4 regions of the Bacillus sp. KNSH39 genome follow, and region 1 is predicted to be linked to each of the others. Evidence: riboswitches for the same ligand, from Rfam matches in the RefSeq annotation. Region 1 holds a riboswitch; each other region holds the start of a gene.
What was found. Region 1 has a riboswitch for lysine ahead of ACUL40_RS00970 (aspartate kinase). Riboswitches for the same ligand answer to the same signal wherever they lie in the genome.

Region 2: linked by a shared signal. The riboswitch ahead of ACUL40_RS24150 (amino acid permease) and the one ahead of ACUL40_RS00970 (aspartate kinase) in region 1 are both predicted to bind lysine.
Region 3: linked by a shared signal. The riboswitch ahead of lysA (diaminopimelate decarboxylase) and the one ahead of ACUL40_RS00970 (aspartate kinase) in region 1 are both predicted to bind lysine.
Region 4: linked by a shared signal. The riboswitch ahead of ACUL40_RS07405 (amino acid permease) and the one ahead of ACUL40_RS00970 (aspartate kinase) in region 1 are both predicted to bind lysine.

What each region holds. Positions count from the first base shown of each region.
Region 1 covers NZ_JBQXYO010000001.1:186,961-191,078, forward strand. Annotated here, with positions in the region: gene asnA (aspartate--ammonia ligase) at 1-693, shown strand, start outside; gene ACUL40_RS00965 (VOC family protein) at 756-1,208, opposite strand; gene ACUL40_RS00970 (aspartate kinase) at 1,438-2,667, opposite strand; lysine riboswitch at 2,870-3,056, opposite strand; gene ACUL40_RS00975 (DoxX-like family protein) at 3,250-4,118, shown strand, end outside.
Region 2 covers NZ_JBQXYO010000001.1:4,718,179-4,722,296, reverse strand. Annotated here, with positions in the region: gene gapN (NADP-dependent glyceraldehyde-3-phosphate dehydrogenase) at 1-107, shown strand, start outside; gene ACUL40_RS24160 (DUF3626 domain-containing protein) at 186-1,271, opposite strand; gene racE (glutamate racemase) at 1,382-2,212, opposite strand; lysine riboswitch at 2,414-2,595, shown strand; gene ACUL40_RS24150 (amino acid permease) at 2,743-4,118, shown strand, end outside.
Region 3 covers NZ_JBQXYO010000001.1:5,284,665-5,288,782, forward strand. Annotated here, with positions in the region: gene ACUL40_RS27180 (LTA synthase family protein) at 1-1,587, opposite strand, end outside; gene ACUL40_RS27185 (DUF3888 domain-containing protein) at 1,842-2,237, shown strand; lysine riboswitch at 2,327-2,508, shown strand; gene lysA (diaminopimelate decarboxylase) at 2,689-4,005, shown strand.
Region 4 covers NZ_JBQXYO010000001.1:1,459,579-1,463,696, reverse strand. Annotated here, with positions in the region: gene ACUL40_RS07415 (DNA alkylation repair protein) at 85-855, opposite strand; gene ACUL40_RS07410 (iron-sulfur cluster biosynthesis family protein) at 889-1,194, opposite strand; gene ACUL40_RS07405 (amino acid permease) at 1,308-2,774, opposite strand; lysine riboswitch at 2,887-3,080, opposite strand; gene ACUL40_RS07400 (GNAT family N-acetyltransferase) at 3,401-3,850, shown strand; gene ACUL40_RS07395 (sulfite exporter TauE/SafE family protein) at 3,887-4,118, opposite strand, start outside.

The DNA of each region.
Region 1 (4,118 bases):
ATGAACGCGATTCGTCGTGATGAAGAACTTGATGCAACGCATTCCATTTATGTTGACCAATGGGATTGGGAAAAAATCGTTCAAAAAGAATGGCGTACTGTTGAATACTTACAAAAAACAGTACAAACAATTTATGGAATATTCAAAGATTTAGAAGATCACTTATTTGAAAAATATCCGTTCCTTGGAAAGTATTTACCTGAAGAAATTGTTTTCGTTACTTCTCAAGAATTAGAAGATAAATATCCAGAATTAACACCGAAAGATCGTGAACATGCAATTGCAAAAGAACACGGTGCAGTCTTCATTATCGGAATTGGTGATGCACTTCGTTCAGGTGAAAAGCATGACGGACGCGCAGCTGATTATGACGATTGGAAATTAAACGGTGACATTTTATTCTGGCACCCAGTACTACAATCTTCATTTGAGTTATCATCAATGGGAATTCGTGTTGATAGTAAATCACTTGATGAGCAGTTAACGAAAACTGGTGAAGACTTCAAACGTGAGTATGATTTCCATAAAGGTATACTAGAAGACGTACTACCATTAACAATCGGCGGTGGCATTGGACAATCAAGAATGTGCATGTACTTCTTACGTAAAGCACATATCGGTGAAGTTCAATCTTCTGTATGGCCTGACGATTTACGTGAAGCTTGCAAGAAAGAAAACATTCATCTGTTTTAATAGAAGTAAGGGAATAGCTTAAATATATAGCTATTCCCTCTTTTTTATAAAACTTCACTTGCTTATTTATTACCGAGTTCTTCCGCCAAACCGATTAAAATTCCTTCGACTCCACGAATGTAGCAGAGACGATACGAGTTCTCGTACTGAACTACTTCGCCAACGAGCTCTGCACCATGCTTAGTGAGTTTGGATACCATTTCGTCAATATCCTCGACAGTGAACATGACGCGTAGATAACCGAGGGCGTTTACAGGAGCTGTTCGGTGATCTGCTATAGTAGGAGGGGTGAGAAATCGCGAAAGTTCAATTCGGCTGTGGCCATCTGGAGTGACCATCATAGCGATTTCTACGCACTGAGAACCGAGTCCAGTTACGCGACCAGCCCATTCACCTTCGACATTTGCTCGACCTTCGAGATTCAAGCCAATCTCCTCAAAGAAAGAGATTGCGTTATCAAGGGATTCTACAACGATGCTGACATTGTCCATTCGTAGTAATTTGTTTTTTGCCATAGTCTTATCTCCTTATGTATAAAAGTTTATTATTTAATTATCCTCATAATTATACTACTAAGTAGTTACAAATTCCTTTCAGTCAAAAACACCTTGTCACAGTATAGGAAAATGTGACAAGGTGTTTTTTAATATATCATATAGCATCTTGTTAACGAATAGCTTTTTATTTAATAGGAAGGAAGTAGATTAATATGTTTTTTTTATAAGCGTTACTAAACATATCAAATTAGCTCATTTGCACGAAAGGCTCAATTTTCGCCATAAATGATTGATGCAGCGCCTCAACGCCTGTTACTAAATGAAGGCGGTCAATAACGACAGACACTTTAATTTCTGATGTACTTACCATTTTAATATGAATATCTTCTTCTTTTAAAGTAGTGAACATATTTGCAGCGACACCTGGGTTAGATACCATGCCAGATCCTACGATTGATACTTTTGCTAAGTGATTTTCATGTTCTACAGATTCATAGTGAAGAGTTTCTTGATTTTGTTCCAAAACTTCTAAAGTTTCTCTTAAATCATTCGAGTGAATGGAGAAGGAGAGATGTACAGTTCCTTCATTTGTAATACTTTGAATGATGATATCTACATTAATGTGTGCTGCTGCTAATGTAGAGAAAACTGTTGAAAGCGAGCCTTGTTCTAGTCCTTTAATTGTGACACGTGTAATATTATCCTCAAATGCAATACCTTTAACGATTGATTGTTGTTCCATGTTACATTCTCCTTTTACAATTGTTCCGTTTTCTTGTTCCATACTTGAGCGAACTTCTAAAACTACGTTATGATTTTTAGCAAACTCAACGGCGCGCGGGTGTAATACGCCAGCACCGAGATTAGCAAGCTCTAACATTTCGTCATAAGAAATTTCGTCTAATTTGTAAGCATCTTTTACAACTCGTGGATCCGTCGTATATACGCCTGTAACATCCGTATAAATATCACATTTTTTTGCTTTAAGTGCAGCGGCTAATGCGACAGCAGTTGTATCAGAACCGCCTCGTCCAAGCGTTGTAATTTCAAAATCTTCACTGACTCCTTGGAAACCAGCTACAATAACAATCGTACCTTCAGCAAGATAAGATTGAATACGATCTGTATGAATGTCAGTAATCCGTGCACTACTATGTACAGATTCTGTCGTGATACCTGCTTGCCACCCTGTTAATGAAATTGCATGATAGCCTTTTGATTGCAGTGCCATTGTTAATAATGAAATAGTTACTTGTTCTCCTGTAGATAGAAGCATATCCATTTCACGTTTACTTGGATTTTCTGTGATAGCGTTAGCGAGTGCGACAAGTTCATCTGTGCTTTTTCCCATTGCTGAAACGACAGAGACAATGCTATGACCTCGTTCATATTCTTCAATAATTAAATTTGCTACATGTTGAATGCGTTCGACGCTTCCGACAGAAGTGCCACCAAATTTTTGAACAATTGTTTCCATTACAAATTCCTTCTTTCGTCTATTTTTAAGAATAGATTAGGAAATATATCAATCCCAATACTCCTGTAGTTACCAGAAAGACAAACAAAAAACACCATCTCAAATAAGTGAGGATGGTGCTGTTACAGGAAAAGGGAAACAGAAAACGGAGCTAATAAAAAAACCGCCAAAAAAGGAATATCATAAAAAATGATATCTCTTTTTTGTAGATAGCTCTTCATACGTACACGTCTGTACATATGACAGTTCTGTTTCTATTCGAAAACAGCCCCAATTGATAAATGCAGAGAAATTTATCAATTTCGGCAATACTTCCTTTCATCTAAGTTCATAGACATCTCTGTGTCTCCATTAGAATACTCATAAGTATCGCAACCTCTATCTCACGTTTTAGGCGAGAGTGTTTGATTTATGAAGTTGTTGGTAACATTTGTTTTATAATAATTTAAATTTTTCGGGGAATCAAGTGTTTTATATATATTTTAAAAATTCTTTCTTTTTTTCGAGGAAGTTTGTGAAAAATGTAGCAAAATAAATTCATTGCATGTACATTAAACTTATAGTGCATAGGAGGTGGGGAGAATGAAAAGGAAACAGCCTATTTATGTTGCGACAAAAATGAACACGACGATGGGAAAATTATGGGAATATACGCAAGAACCAGCTATACATACAGAGTGGGATGCTCGCTTTACTGAAATTTCGTATTTAGAGAAAAAAGAAGGAGAACCACAGAAGTTTTTGTATAAAACAAAGATTGGATTTGGGCTTGAAATAGCTGGAGAAGGGGAATCAATAGGTGAAATAAGAAAAGAAACTGGTGAAAGAATTTCTTCTTTAAAATTTTGGACGGATAATACATTATCTCTTATTCAAATAGGACGTGGTTATTGGAAGTATACGCCAAATAAAGAATACATCCATTTTGAGACACAATATGATTATGATACAAGATTTGGTCGTGTAGGGAATGTAATAGATTGCTATATATTTCGGCCGTTATTAGGTTGGGCGACTGCTTGGAGTTTTGATGCTTTAAAATTATGGTTAGAAAAGGGGCTTCATCCTAGGTTACTAATTAGAAGAACAATGACGTATTGGCTCGTATGTTTTTTATTTGCTTTTGTATGGATATATCAAGGGATAGTGCCAAAACTACTGTTTACTCATTTAGAAGAAGTAAAGATGCTTTCTGTATTAATCGGTTCAAATGAAAGTAGTATATGTATACTTAAAATAATTGGGATGTTAGAAATAATTTTCGGCGTCGTATGGCTGTTGCCAATAATAAAACGAAAATTATTTATACTGCATATTATTGTATTACTAGTTTTAACGTTAGCAGCAGGATTTACGAATATTGCAAGCTTTACAGGGCCGTTTAATCCGATTACATTAAATGTTCTTCTAATGGGGTTATCAATTGTCGGTTATATAAATAGTTTCGATTT
Region 2 (4,118 bases), 4.5 Mb from region 1:
ACTTCCCATTCATCGGTGTAAAAGGTTCAGGTATGGGCGCACAAGGTATTCGTAAGAGCCTTGAGTCTATGACACGTGAAAAAGTAACTGTATTAAACTTAGTTTAATCTTATAAAAAGAAGCTGATCTATAAATAGATCAGCTTCTTTTCTATATAAACACTTCCAAAAATGGAGTATTTCATTCTACTTCCGATTTGATTTTCCAAATCGAACTAAAACATGCCATAATAATTTTAATTCCTGAAGCACTTCTTCATAAGTTCCACGATCACTCCAAGATAATGGATTGCACTTCAAATCCACTACAGCAGAGCCAATTATATTTGCATCGATACAATGATTCCGTGCAATGCGTCTTGCTAAAGATGGCATTTTTGAACCTCTAAAATCCATCGGAACTTCGTCTACCGCAAGTACAAAACCGATGTGCCAATACAAGTCAATCGCATACTTCAGGCAAATTTCTTCTAAAACTCTTCCTACATCCGTACCCTTAAATGAAGGATCTGCAACAAGCACCTCTACGTCTTCTTTAAGAGAAATCTCTCCATGAATTTGCGCTTCGATATAATGATTAAGATTACGGGCTGGCTCTTTGCTTACTACATCTATAAACGGCCTTCTCAGGTTAGCCAGTAAATGATTAATTAATATTGTTGGAGTCAAATTTCCTTCACCAATTGCAAAATCTCTTACGAATGTCTCTTCCAAAAGAGCAGCTAAAATCATATCAAACTCCTCATAAGTCCCCTTTTCTTTCGGATCTTGATGCGAATCTAAATATGTATATGTAGAACGCGAAGAAACTTTTGGAGATAAGAGAAAATAACAGGAACCAAAACGCGGAGCTGGCCCATCTGGATGTAACATTAAATTTAGCGCTCCGTATTTTGGACGTTGATCATTCGTTACGCCTTCTAATTGATATGCCCCTCCAAATATTCTCTTTTCCCAAAGGTCACGTTCACCACCAGGATAAGCAGATACGCTTCCATTAGATAGCAATGTTTCAAACTGACTTTTATATACTCCTTGCTCAAATAGTGCTTCAGCAACACTTTTCTTACTCGAATCTAGTCTGTCTGGATGAAAGTGTAAAGCAATCCTTGCGTGAGATTTTAAATTAGCGACAGCCTCTTCAAATATTTCATCTGTAATATTTGACATTTTAAGTATATGATTAATCGTTGCTTTAGCCTCACGTTTTTCGTTCTCTGCATATTTTGAAATATACTCCAAAGCAAATAATTGAGATCTTGATAATTCCATAATCAAACCTCTCCTTTAATTAAAATGACCTTAATGATTTCAATTAAAAGCTTATTCTTTCCTTCTTATGAAACGAACCTAATTTATTTAAAAACGTAATTTACTAAATCTTAATTATGCATACACGCATTTTTCATAGGCAAATGTACACATTCTACAGAAATTTGATACCCTAGCCATCGCTCAGCAATATGTTCAAATGATAAAACAGATCCCGTTGTAAAAAAACGATGCTTCGGATTCAGATTGTCAGACAAAATTCCTTTGTGCTGTAAAATGGTACTTAACTCTATCGCTGTTTCTTCTGCAGAACTAATAATCGTTACATCTTCTCCTAGTTCCTTTTTTATATAGGACTCTAAAAGTGGATAATGCGTACATCCAAGAATTAACGTATCTATATCTTCTTTCGTTAATGGAAGTAAAGCTTGTTTCACTTGCTGCGTGACATATGCTGTATCTTCTAATTGATTTTCTACAACTGTGGCTAAAGTCGGGCAAGCATAGCTATGCACTTCCAAATATGTATCCAGCTCGTGTAATGCTTTTTCATACATATTAGATTTTATCGTACCTACAGTTCCAATTACCCCGATTTCCCCTTTCTTTGTTACTTTAATTGCCGCTCTTGCTCCTGGATGTATAACGCCAATAACTGGAATGGAAAGTGCTTCTTGCAGCTCAGTCAATGCAGCAGCTGCAGCAGTATTACATGCTACGACTAGCGCTTTTAATGGAAACTGTTTGAGGAACTCAACCATTTCAAATACGAAAGATTGCACCTCCTCTACACTTCTTGGTCCATACGGGCAACGCTTATTATCACCAATATAATAAATGCTTTCTTTAGGCAATTGTCTTATAATTTCGCTCGCAACTGTTAATCCCCCAACTCCCGAATCTAGCACACCTATTACTGAATGTTTATGACATACAGACATTTACTTCATCCCCTTTTCAATCATCTAGCGCTAATAATATGTATTATATTACGAAAATTCAAATATCACATAACAACCCCTCTTACTTTTAATCACAAACTCTTCTCTATAATCTGATTATTACTATATCCATTGACGTATAAAAATTCATTTGTTACTCTTAAAGACGTTAATTTAATATTTAAATCCTCATTCGTATCTCGGTGAGGTAGAGGTTGCAATCATTAAGAGTATCATTTCAGGAGATGTAGTGGCATTGATGAAGGAATGAGAAAGGAATGGTTGCCGAAGTAAGTCGTGTCCACCATGCACGCTTGCTGGGTCTGCATTTAATAAGTGCAGAACTGTCACAAACGTTTCGTTTGTGGAGAGCTATCGAGAGGTATGTCGTGGGTTTCTTATAAGATAGAAAGCATGTAGCGGCAAATTACATGCTTTTTTTGTTTTGTTTGGGACTTCTCTTCCTAACTCAGGAAGACATACATATCTCCTCGCTTGACTTGGTTATACTAACTTTGGAGGTATTTTCTATGCAACAAAAAAAATGGGGCTTTTGGGTACTAACAGCTTTCGTTGTCGGTAACATGGTTGGCGCTGGTATTTTCATGGTGCCAAGTACGTTGGCACAAACAGCAAGCCCACTCGGTGTCACTTTAGCTTGGTTAACTACAGGGTTTGGTGTTTTAATGCTAGCTCTTGTTTTCGGTAATTTAGCAATTCGTCGTCCTGATTTAACGACAGGGCCACAAAGTCATGCATATGCTTTATTCTCGACACCAAAAAAGAAAAAAATGGCTGGTTTCAGTATGGTATGGGGATATTGGGTTGCAAACTGGGCAAGTAACGTTGCCATCATTACATCATTTGCGGGATATTTATCACTCTTCTTCCCAATTATGAAAGATACGCGACTACTATTTTCAATCGGTTCGTTTAACGTAGAAGTCGGAAAACTAATTACATTTACGATTTGTTCCATCTTACTTTGGGGAACTCATATTATATTAACAAACGGTGTAAGCGGAGCTGGAAAACTAAACTTCTTAGCAACAACAACGAAAGTAACTGGATTCCTTTTATTCATCGTCGTTACGTTATTTGCATTCGAAGCTTCTAAATTTGGACAATGGTACACACCGATGATTGATAAATCAGGGGCATCACACGGTCTTCTTTCACAAGTGAATTTAGCTGCTCTTACAACACTTTGGGCGTTTATCGGAATTGAATCAGCCGTTCTTTTATCAAACCGTGCTGTTTCTCCAAAAACGGTAAAACGCGCAACAGTTGCGGGATTACTTATTACAGTTGCCATCTACTTAGGAATTACAATTTTAACAATGGGTGTACTTCACGTTGATAAATTACAAGCTTCTGAACGTCCATTAGCAGATGCACTAAACGCTGCAATGGGTCATGGCGGCGGGAAACTGATGGCATTACTTGCTCTTACTTCCCTGTTCGGTTCTATCTTAGGCTGGATTTTATTAAGCTCAGAAGTACCTTATCAAGCAGCAAAAGAAGGTTTCTTCCCTTCCTTCTTCACGAAAACAAATAAAAAAGGAAGTCCAATTTACTCATTACGATTAACAAACATTATGTCGCAAGTATTCCTATTCTCAACATTATCAGGAACCATTGCGGAAGCTTATACATTCGTTATTACCGTATCGACACTGGCTTACCTCATTCCATATCTCGTTTCACCAATCTTCCAGTTAAAACTAGTCGCAACTGGTGAAACATATAAAAATGAAATGCGGGCAAGAATTACAGATGGCATAGTCGCAGTTATCGCACTTTGCTACGCACTATGGGTTATTAAAACGGGCGCATCCGATATAAAAACGTTCCTTCTCGGAATTGGTTTATTCGTAATCGGATTTGCTTTCTATCCATTAATGAA
Region 3 (4,118 bases), 5.1 Mb from region 1:
ATGAAGGAGCGTTGGCTTAATATCAATTTGACCGGATACTTTAGAAACAACTTTTCCTTCTTGGCCAGGCACATGAATAATAAGAGGGACTCGTTGTAATTGCATAGAATCGAATGGTGTAATAGTATCTTTTCCTAGGAACTGTGCCATAGCTGCGTTATGGTTTTCGGAAATACCGTAATGATCACCATAAATGACAATAACGGAATTATCATATAATCCTTCTTCTTTTAATTGTTGAATAAATAATTTAAGAGCTTCATCTGTGTAACGAACAGTTGGGAAGTAGCGGTTTACAACACCACTTTCCGAGTTGAATTCATCAACATATTGATCTTCCGGATTTAGAAGAAATGGAAAATGATTTGTTAATGTAATAAATTTTGTATAGAACGGTTGCGGTAAAGATTTTAACTTTGGAATAGATTGTTCAAAGAACTCTTTATCTTTTAATCCCCAACCGACAGACATTTGCTCCGTTCCTGCGTAATCATTTAAATTAAAATAACGATCATATCCAAGCGCAGGATACATTACATCCCGATTCCAAAACGTTTTATCGTTTGAATGGAAGACGGCAGAAGAATATCCGTATTTCTTTAATTGTTCTGGTGTTGCTGTGTATTCATTTGTTGCATGAGTAAAGAATACAGAACCACGATCTAGTGGATAAAGTGAGTTTTCAACGATAAATTCAGCATCAGAAGTTTTGCCTTGTCCAGTTTGATGATAGAAGTTATCGAAATAGAAACTATCCTTAATAAATTCATTTAAAAATGGTGTAATTTCTTTTCCATTTATTTTTTTATTAATAACAAAGTTTTGTGTAGATTCCATTGAAATTAAAATTACATTTTTACCTTTTGCAGCTCCAAATAAGTTCTTATCAACTTGTTTGTCTTTTGAGTCTGTATAGTTTTTAATTTCAGAAAACCCATCCCCACTTGCAAATACACGCTCAGCTGAAGACTTGGATTGAAGCGTAATGTCAAATAGATGGTATGTGTATAAACCTAAATTCTTCACGACAGTTTGACGGTCAAATGAGCGCGAGAACATTTGTGGTTTATAAATAACTGATACAACAATTTGTAGTGCTAATAAAGCTGTTACACCGCTAAAGAAAGTTCGCTTCTCTGAGCGGGAAAGTGGTGTTTTGTCGCCAAATGATGGGAATTTACGTGAAATAAACATTAAAATAATTGCATCTGCAAATAAAAGTAATGTTTTGTACGTAAAGAGTTCTTTTATACTTGTCCCTAAATCAGCCATATTGTTTGTTTGGAATAAAACCGGGAAAGTAACGAAATCGTTATAGAACCCATAAAACATTGCGTTTCCAAATAAAATAAATGACAGTATAAAACTGATTCCAATTATAATTCGGTTTCGGTGCTTAGATGCAAGTAAAGCTAAGCCAAAAAATAAAAGTAACGCAGCTAGTGGATTGATAAAAAGCATGAATTCTTCAAAGAAATTATCAATTTTAATATCAAATGCTAGCTTGTACACAATATATGTTTTAATCCATAGTAAAACGACTGCAACGAGTGCAAATCGCAGTTTTGGAAACAGATGTTGTAGCATAATATACTCCTCTCCTAAAAAGCATGACAGTTCTTGTGAATCAGTTTGCTTAACGACTCATTTTATATATACGAACAGTCCTTTGTTATTATGATTATTATACTATGAGTATCATTATACGAAAATAAAAGAAGGTTGTGGGCTTTTTTATAATAATCGAGTAGAAAAAGAGTGGTGGGAGACAATAAAACAGAATTTCTATGTATGATAATTATCGTACGCAGAAAGAATCGCGTGATAATACGGAGGTTATAATGCGAAAATTATTATATTTTATAGCATGCAGTAGTGTTATACTTTTTACTTCACCGAGTGTGTCGGTAGCCCAATATGATGCACCTCTTATGGAAGATGCACTTTATTCTGTTTTATTTCCAAAAATAAATAAAGCAATTGAAAAACAATATGGAAGTTTGAAACCTTATCAATGTCCTAAAATTATTAGTTTAAAAAAAGTGTATAGCGGTACATATTTATTTCAAGCAAGTATTGAAGTGACAAAGTATGAACGTGTTGCTGGGAAAATTGCTCCACCATTTGAGAAGGTAACGATTACATTTAATAACGAAGAAGGCGAATGGGAAGTGACAAAGATTTCAGTAAAGCGCTTACCAAATGATACGAAACTAAACTGTGAAAAAACAATATGAAAAATTGTTTGACAAATAAAATGGTCCTTTGGTATTGTTAATAGCAACAATTAGATGTTTGAAAATTAAATAGACTTACCTCATCTACTCTCAAAGGTAGAGGCCGCGATAGGAAAGAGTAAGCTATGGGAGATTTAATGGAATCTGTGATCATAGGTTGAAAGGGACTATTGCCGAAATATAAGAATAACCATCTTATTCATATATTGGGACTGCATTGAATAAATGTAGTACTGTCATAATATTTATTTTATGGAGAGCTATTTGGAGATGTTGATGCGGTTTCTTATTTTGAGGAGATAACAACTCGTTTATTTTTTCAATATATATTTTTCCTAATAAGAAACGCGTGTGAACATTGTTCCGCGCGTTTTTTGTCTATCTAAAAGCGTGCTGCAATGAATAGAAGATTGGGGTTATGAGTTTTAGAGGAAATAAGGGAGGAATTTAAATGTATTTACACGGCACAAGCCGAATTAATGGGCAAGGACACTTAGAAATTGGAGGGTGCGATACGACGCAGCTAGCAAAGCAATACGGAACACCACTTTATGTATACGATGAAGAGTCTATTCGAGGAAAATGCCGAGCATTTCATCGTGCTTTTAAAGAAAGTGGTTTCTCTTATCAAGTAGCATATGCAAGCAAGGCGTTCTTGTGCATGGAGATGTGCCGAGTAGCTCGTGAAGAGAGTATGTCATTAGACGTTGTTTCTGGGGGAGAATTATATACTGCGCTCCAAGCAGGATTTCCGGCATCACGTATTCATTTTCATGGAAATAATAAAACAGAAGAAGAAATAGTGATGGCTCTTCAGGCGAATATCGGTTGTTTTGTCGTAGATAATTTCTTTGAATTAGAAGTTTTACACGATTTAGCGATGCAACATGGGAAATTTGTGAACATATTAATTCGTGTAACGCCTGGAGTAGAGGCGCACACACATGAATATATTACAACAGGTCAAGATGATTCGAAATTTGGATTTGGTGTTTCAAACGGTCAAGCGATGCAGGCAATTGGATTTGCTTTACAAAAATCAAATTATAATGTGCTAGGGATCCATTCACATATTGGGTCGCAAATATTTGAAACAGCTGGTTTTGTTCGAGCAATTGAAGTTCTTCGCCAATTTTTAGAAGAAGTGAGAGAGCAAACAAACTATGTAGTAAAAGTGTTAAATGTAGGCGGGGGATTTGGAATACGTTACACAGAGTCAGATACACCATTAACTCTTGAGACATATGTGCGAGCTGTAACAAGTGCAGTGAGAGAACAATTTACTGTATGTGAATATCCATTGCCAGAAATATGGATTGAGCCAGGCCGTAGCATTGTAGGTGATGCTGGGACAACAATTTATACAGTTGGATCTGTGAAAGATATTCCTGGTATTCGGAAATATGTATCAGTCGATGGTGGAATGACAGATAATTTAAGACCTGCTTTATATAATGCGCGTTATGAAGCGATGTTAGCGAATCGAGCGAATGATGAGAATGAGGAACTCGTTTCGATTGCCGGGAAATGCTGTGAGAGTGGAGACATGTTGATTTGGGATATTCATTTACCGAAAGTCGCTGCTTCTGATTTACTAGCAGTTTCCTGTACAGGAGCATACGGGTACTCGATGGCGAATAATTACAATCGGATTCGAAGACCAGCCGTTGTCTTTGCAAAAGGCGGAACATCGCAAGTAGTTGTGGAACGCGAAACATATGAAAATATTATTGGGAACGATCGCATACGTATTAAAGAGCTTGTCTAAATAGGAAAAGGAGTTGTTCGAATGGGCAATTCCTTTTTTATAAAATAAAATAATTAAAATATATCGGAAAACTAGGATTGAAAAAAATCAGAATTGTGATAAAATACAAATAC
Region 4 (4,118 bases), 1.3 Mb from region 1:
CTTTTTACGTTTGTTATTTCTGTATTCAAAAGGAAAACCGCTTATACTTCATTTTTGAAGCATAAGCGGTTTTGTTTAAAATACTCAAAAACAAAAATCTTTTGGTAAAGTACCATTTTTAATCACCGTTCGTAACCCATGTTTTATAATCCAAGGATTAATAGGATGCTGTTTATCACGTAATTGCTGTAACCACTGAAAAACGAGTTCTTTATCTTCTTTCGTAATATCGTTAATATGATTGGCTACAGATTTTTGAACATATTTAGAAGAGTCATTCATTAATGGTTCAAGAAGCTGTAAATTGTACTGAAAATCACCTTTTAGAGCTCCTATTTTTTTAGCCCAAGGAAGCCTTGGTCTTGTACCTTCAGAAACTAATCTCCTAATGTGGCTGTTTTCGTCATGAATCCACTGTTGTAATATGTTTAGTGTATCTTCATGGTATGTTTCAAGAAAGGGCCGAATGGCATATTCAGCAGTATTCCTTTTCGTTATTTCATACATTGCATTAAACGAGATTTTAAAATCGTTAAGCCCATATTTTTCAACGTATTTTGCAACAGGCATGTACATATATCCATTTGTAAATGTGCCTACTTCTGTTGTATTTTCTGGTCCTAATGTTTTCAGTAATATATGTATTGCGGCATTAAAATCTTTTTGTAAAGCATTGTGTAATTCATCTGCAATTACTTCAATACGCTGTTTTAACTCTAAATTTTCAACTTTACAAGCTACAGAATCTACAAAGATGCTTTTAGAGAAACAAGGATCGTGTTTACAAATAGAATCAGCTATTTTTTCTGCTAATTCTTCATTAAATAAAAATTTTAACGGAACATATTTACCCATTTTTTCACCTCGGTGGTCAAAGGAAAACAATTTTTATTTTTTAATCGACAATCCATAAACCAAAGTCTCACTCGGAGTCGTAATACTAAAACCTGTCGTCTTATAATCAAGTTTCACCGTATCACCAGTGTAGTCTTTCGTGAATGAATCCATTTGTACGATAAGCTCTGCATCTTCATATACAACATCATCTGCGTTATATGTATCCCAAATTAAATCGACATCAACGAAAATACTACAAGAGTTCGTCATTGTTCCTCTAATGCGAACGATCTTTTTATCTTCAAGTTCTAATCTATGTATAGCTGCTTTTGCTTCATCAGTAATGCGAATGTTCATTGTATCCCAACCTTTATTTATATTTCCTTTATTATTGCAAAAACAGGAGCAATAGGGAAGTAAAGAGGTTTGCAACAAAAAACGAGCAAACAAATTTGTTTGCTCGTTTCACTTTATTTTAGTTCACATTTATCAAGTGGAATCACTTTTGTTTTTTTCGTAAATTTATAACCTAACCATAGTACTAAGAAGAGTGGTAAACCGATGTAAGAAACGAGTACACCGTTCCAGTCGATTGACTCACCCATAAATGCCCCGTAGTTTTGTCCTAAAATTACGATGATACAAAGTGTAAATGCAAAGATTGGACCGAAGGGGAACCATTTTGCTCTATATGGTAAGTCATTTAAATCTTTTCCTTGTGCGATATACGCTTTACGGAAACGGTAATGACTAATTGCAATGCCGACCCAAGCGATAAAGCCAGACATTCCTGATGCATTTAATAACCAAATGTATACAACACCGTCACCGAATAAAGAAGCAATGAAAGCAATACTACCGACAATCGATGTTACGATTAATGCGTTAACAGGTACACCGCGGCTATCTAATTTACCAAGAAACTTTGGTGCCTTCCCTTGGCGAGCTAAATCCCAAAGCATACGAGTTGATGCATACATACCAGAGTTACCAGCAGATAGTACTGCCGTTAAAATAACAGCGTTCATAACAGAAGCAGCAAAGGCAACGCCCGCTTTTTCAAAAATAAGTGTAAACGGACTTACTGTAACATCACTTGCAGCAAGGCTTTCAGTTGTATAAGGAATTAATAAACCGATAACGAGAATTGCAAGGATATAGAATAAAAGAATACGCCAAAAGATTGAACGAATCGCTTTCGGAATATTACGCTCTGGATCAGAAGTTTCACCAGCAGCTACTCCTAATAGTTCAGTACCTTGGAATGAGAAACCAGCTGCCATAAACACACCGATAATTGCCATGATACCGCCGTTAAATGGTGCATCTGCAACAGTGAAGTTTTTAAATCCAACCGTTTCACCGCCCATAATTCCAAAAATCATCATGAAACCAACAATTAAAAAGATAATAATCGTAACTACTTTAATAAGTGCGAACCAATATTCAGATTCACCAAACCCTTTAACAGATAAATAGTTTAAAAGGAAAATAATAGCTAAACATAATCCGCTCCAAATAAGAGAAGGGGTATCTGGGAACCAAAATTTCATAATTAATGTTACGGCTGCAAGTTCAGCAGCAATCGTAATTGCCCAGTTATACCAATAGTTCCATCCAAGTGCAAAGCCAAGTGATGGATCAACAAATTTTGTTGCATACGTACTAAAAGATCCAGTAACAGGCATGTAAGCTGCAAGTTCAGCTAAGCTTGTCATTAAAAAATAAACCATAATTCCAATTGCGGCGTATGCAATTAATGCGCCACCAGGTCCAGCTGTATGGATGACACCACCACTGGCAAGAAATAGTCCGGTACCAATTGTACCACCGAGAGAAATCATCGTAAGGTGACGAGATTTTAATCCGCGTTTTAATTCACCTTGTCCTTGTGTAGTTTGCGTTTTAGAGGTAGATTGATTTGTTGCGCTATTCATGTTCAACACTCCTTTTCTTGTAGGTTAGGAAGGAGCGGGGGAGAAAAATACAAAAAACCGCCAAAGGAATTTGGCGGAACGTTTCACAAATAACCACCCCATCATACCCTTCCGTTAAGATAGCACCCCACGTTTACACGGTAATTTTGTAAACGTGACAGTTCTGTTCCTTTCGGAGACAGCCCCAGCTCATATTTCCAGAGAAGAAATATAAACTTCGGCAACTTTTCCTTTCAAACGGAGTCAGCTGACATTCTCTGTGTCTCGTCCGTTTTACTATTAAAAGTCGCAACCTCTACCTCATCGGATTGATGAGGATTTATATATTGCTAAGATTTTTAATATATGGCAATTGTAATGACTTTCTGAATATATTGCAAGATATTTTGTTAGGAAAAGTCAAAAAATATCGGTTATTGTATAGGAAACGCTTGCAAAACTCCACCCGAACCTACTATTATGTAGCAATAAGCAAAGAAAAAATTGTTATACAAATGTTTCGCAAAAAATATTGAAAAACCCTCTAAATTAAAAGAAAATTCAGAAAAATATAATTCGACATTCATAATAAAGTCATATTATTTGTTATAATTAGAGTAACGTTTAAGCAAAAAGGGGAAATCAAAATGAAATTAGAAACAGAAAGGCTCTATATAGTGCCGTGTACAGAAGAGAGGATTCAAGTCGCTAACGAGCAAGGATATAATAGCGGTCCGCATATTGTAGGGCATGTAGAGAATGTGAAACAAGATGAGGCTTTATTACCATGGGGGGCGTGGTATGTTCTTCGAAAAGAAGATGATAGCGTTTTAGGTGATATTGGGTTTAAAGGGAAACCAAACGAGAATCAAACAGTAGAAATTGGCTATGGATTCATTGAGAAATATTGGAATCAGGGCTATGCAACAGAAGCTGTAAAAGAACTAATCGATTGGGCTTTCAAAACAGGTGAGGTAGAAACAATAATTGCAGAGACACTTCTAGATAATTATAGTTCGATGCGTGTTTTAGAAAAGTTACATATGAAGAGAGTAAATGCTACAGAAATGATGATTAATTGGAAAATAGAAAAATAAAAAATACCGCTCTAAATTGAGCGGTATTTTTTATAGTTATGGTAGCATTTGCTTCTGATCATTCGGATACTCAGCCGTTGACGTATTAGGACGATTGGAATGATTACGAACAGCAATGAAAATAGAAATAATAACGACAAGACCAACTGCAACGTAAGAAAGTGAAATAATAGTTGGATCCACTTTAAATGTAGTAAGCAGTGTACGAATGTTTGTAAAGATAATAAGACCACCAACTAATACGCCAAGTAAATGAGAAGGAACGATG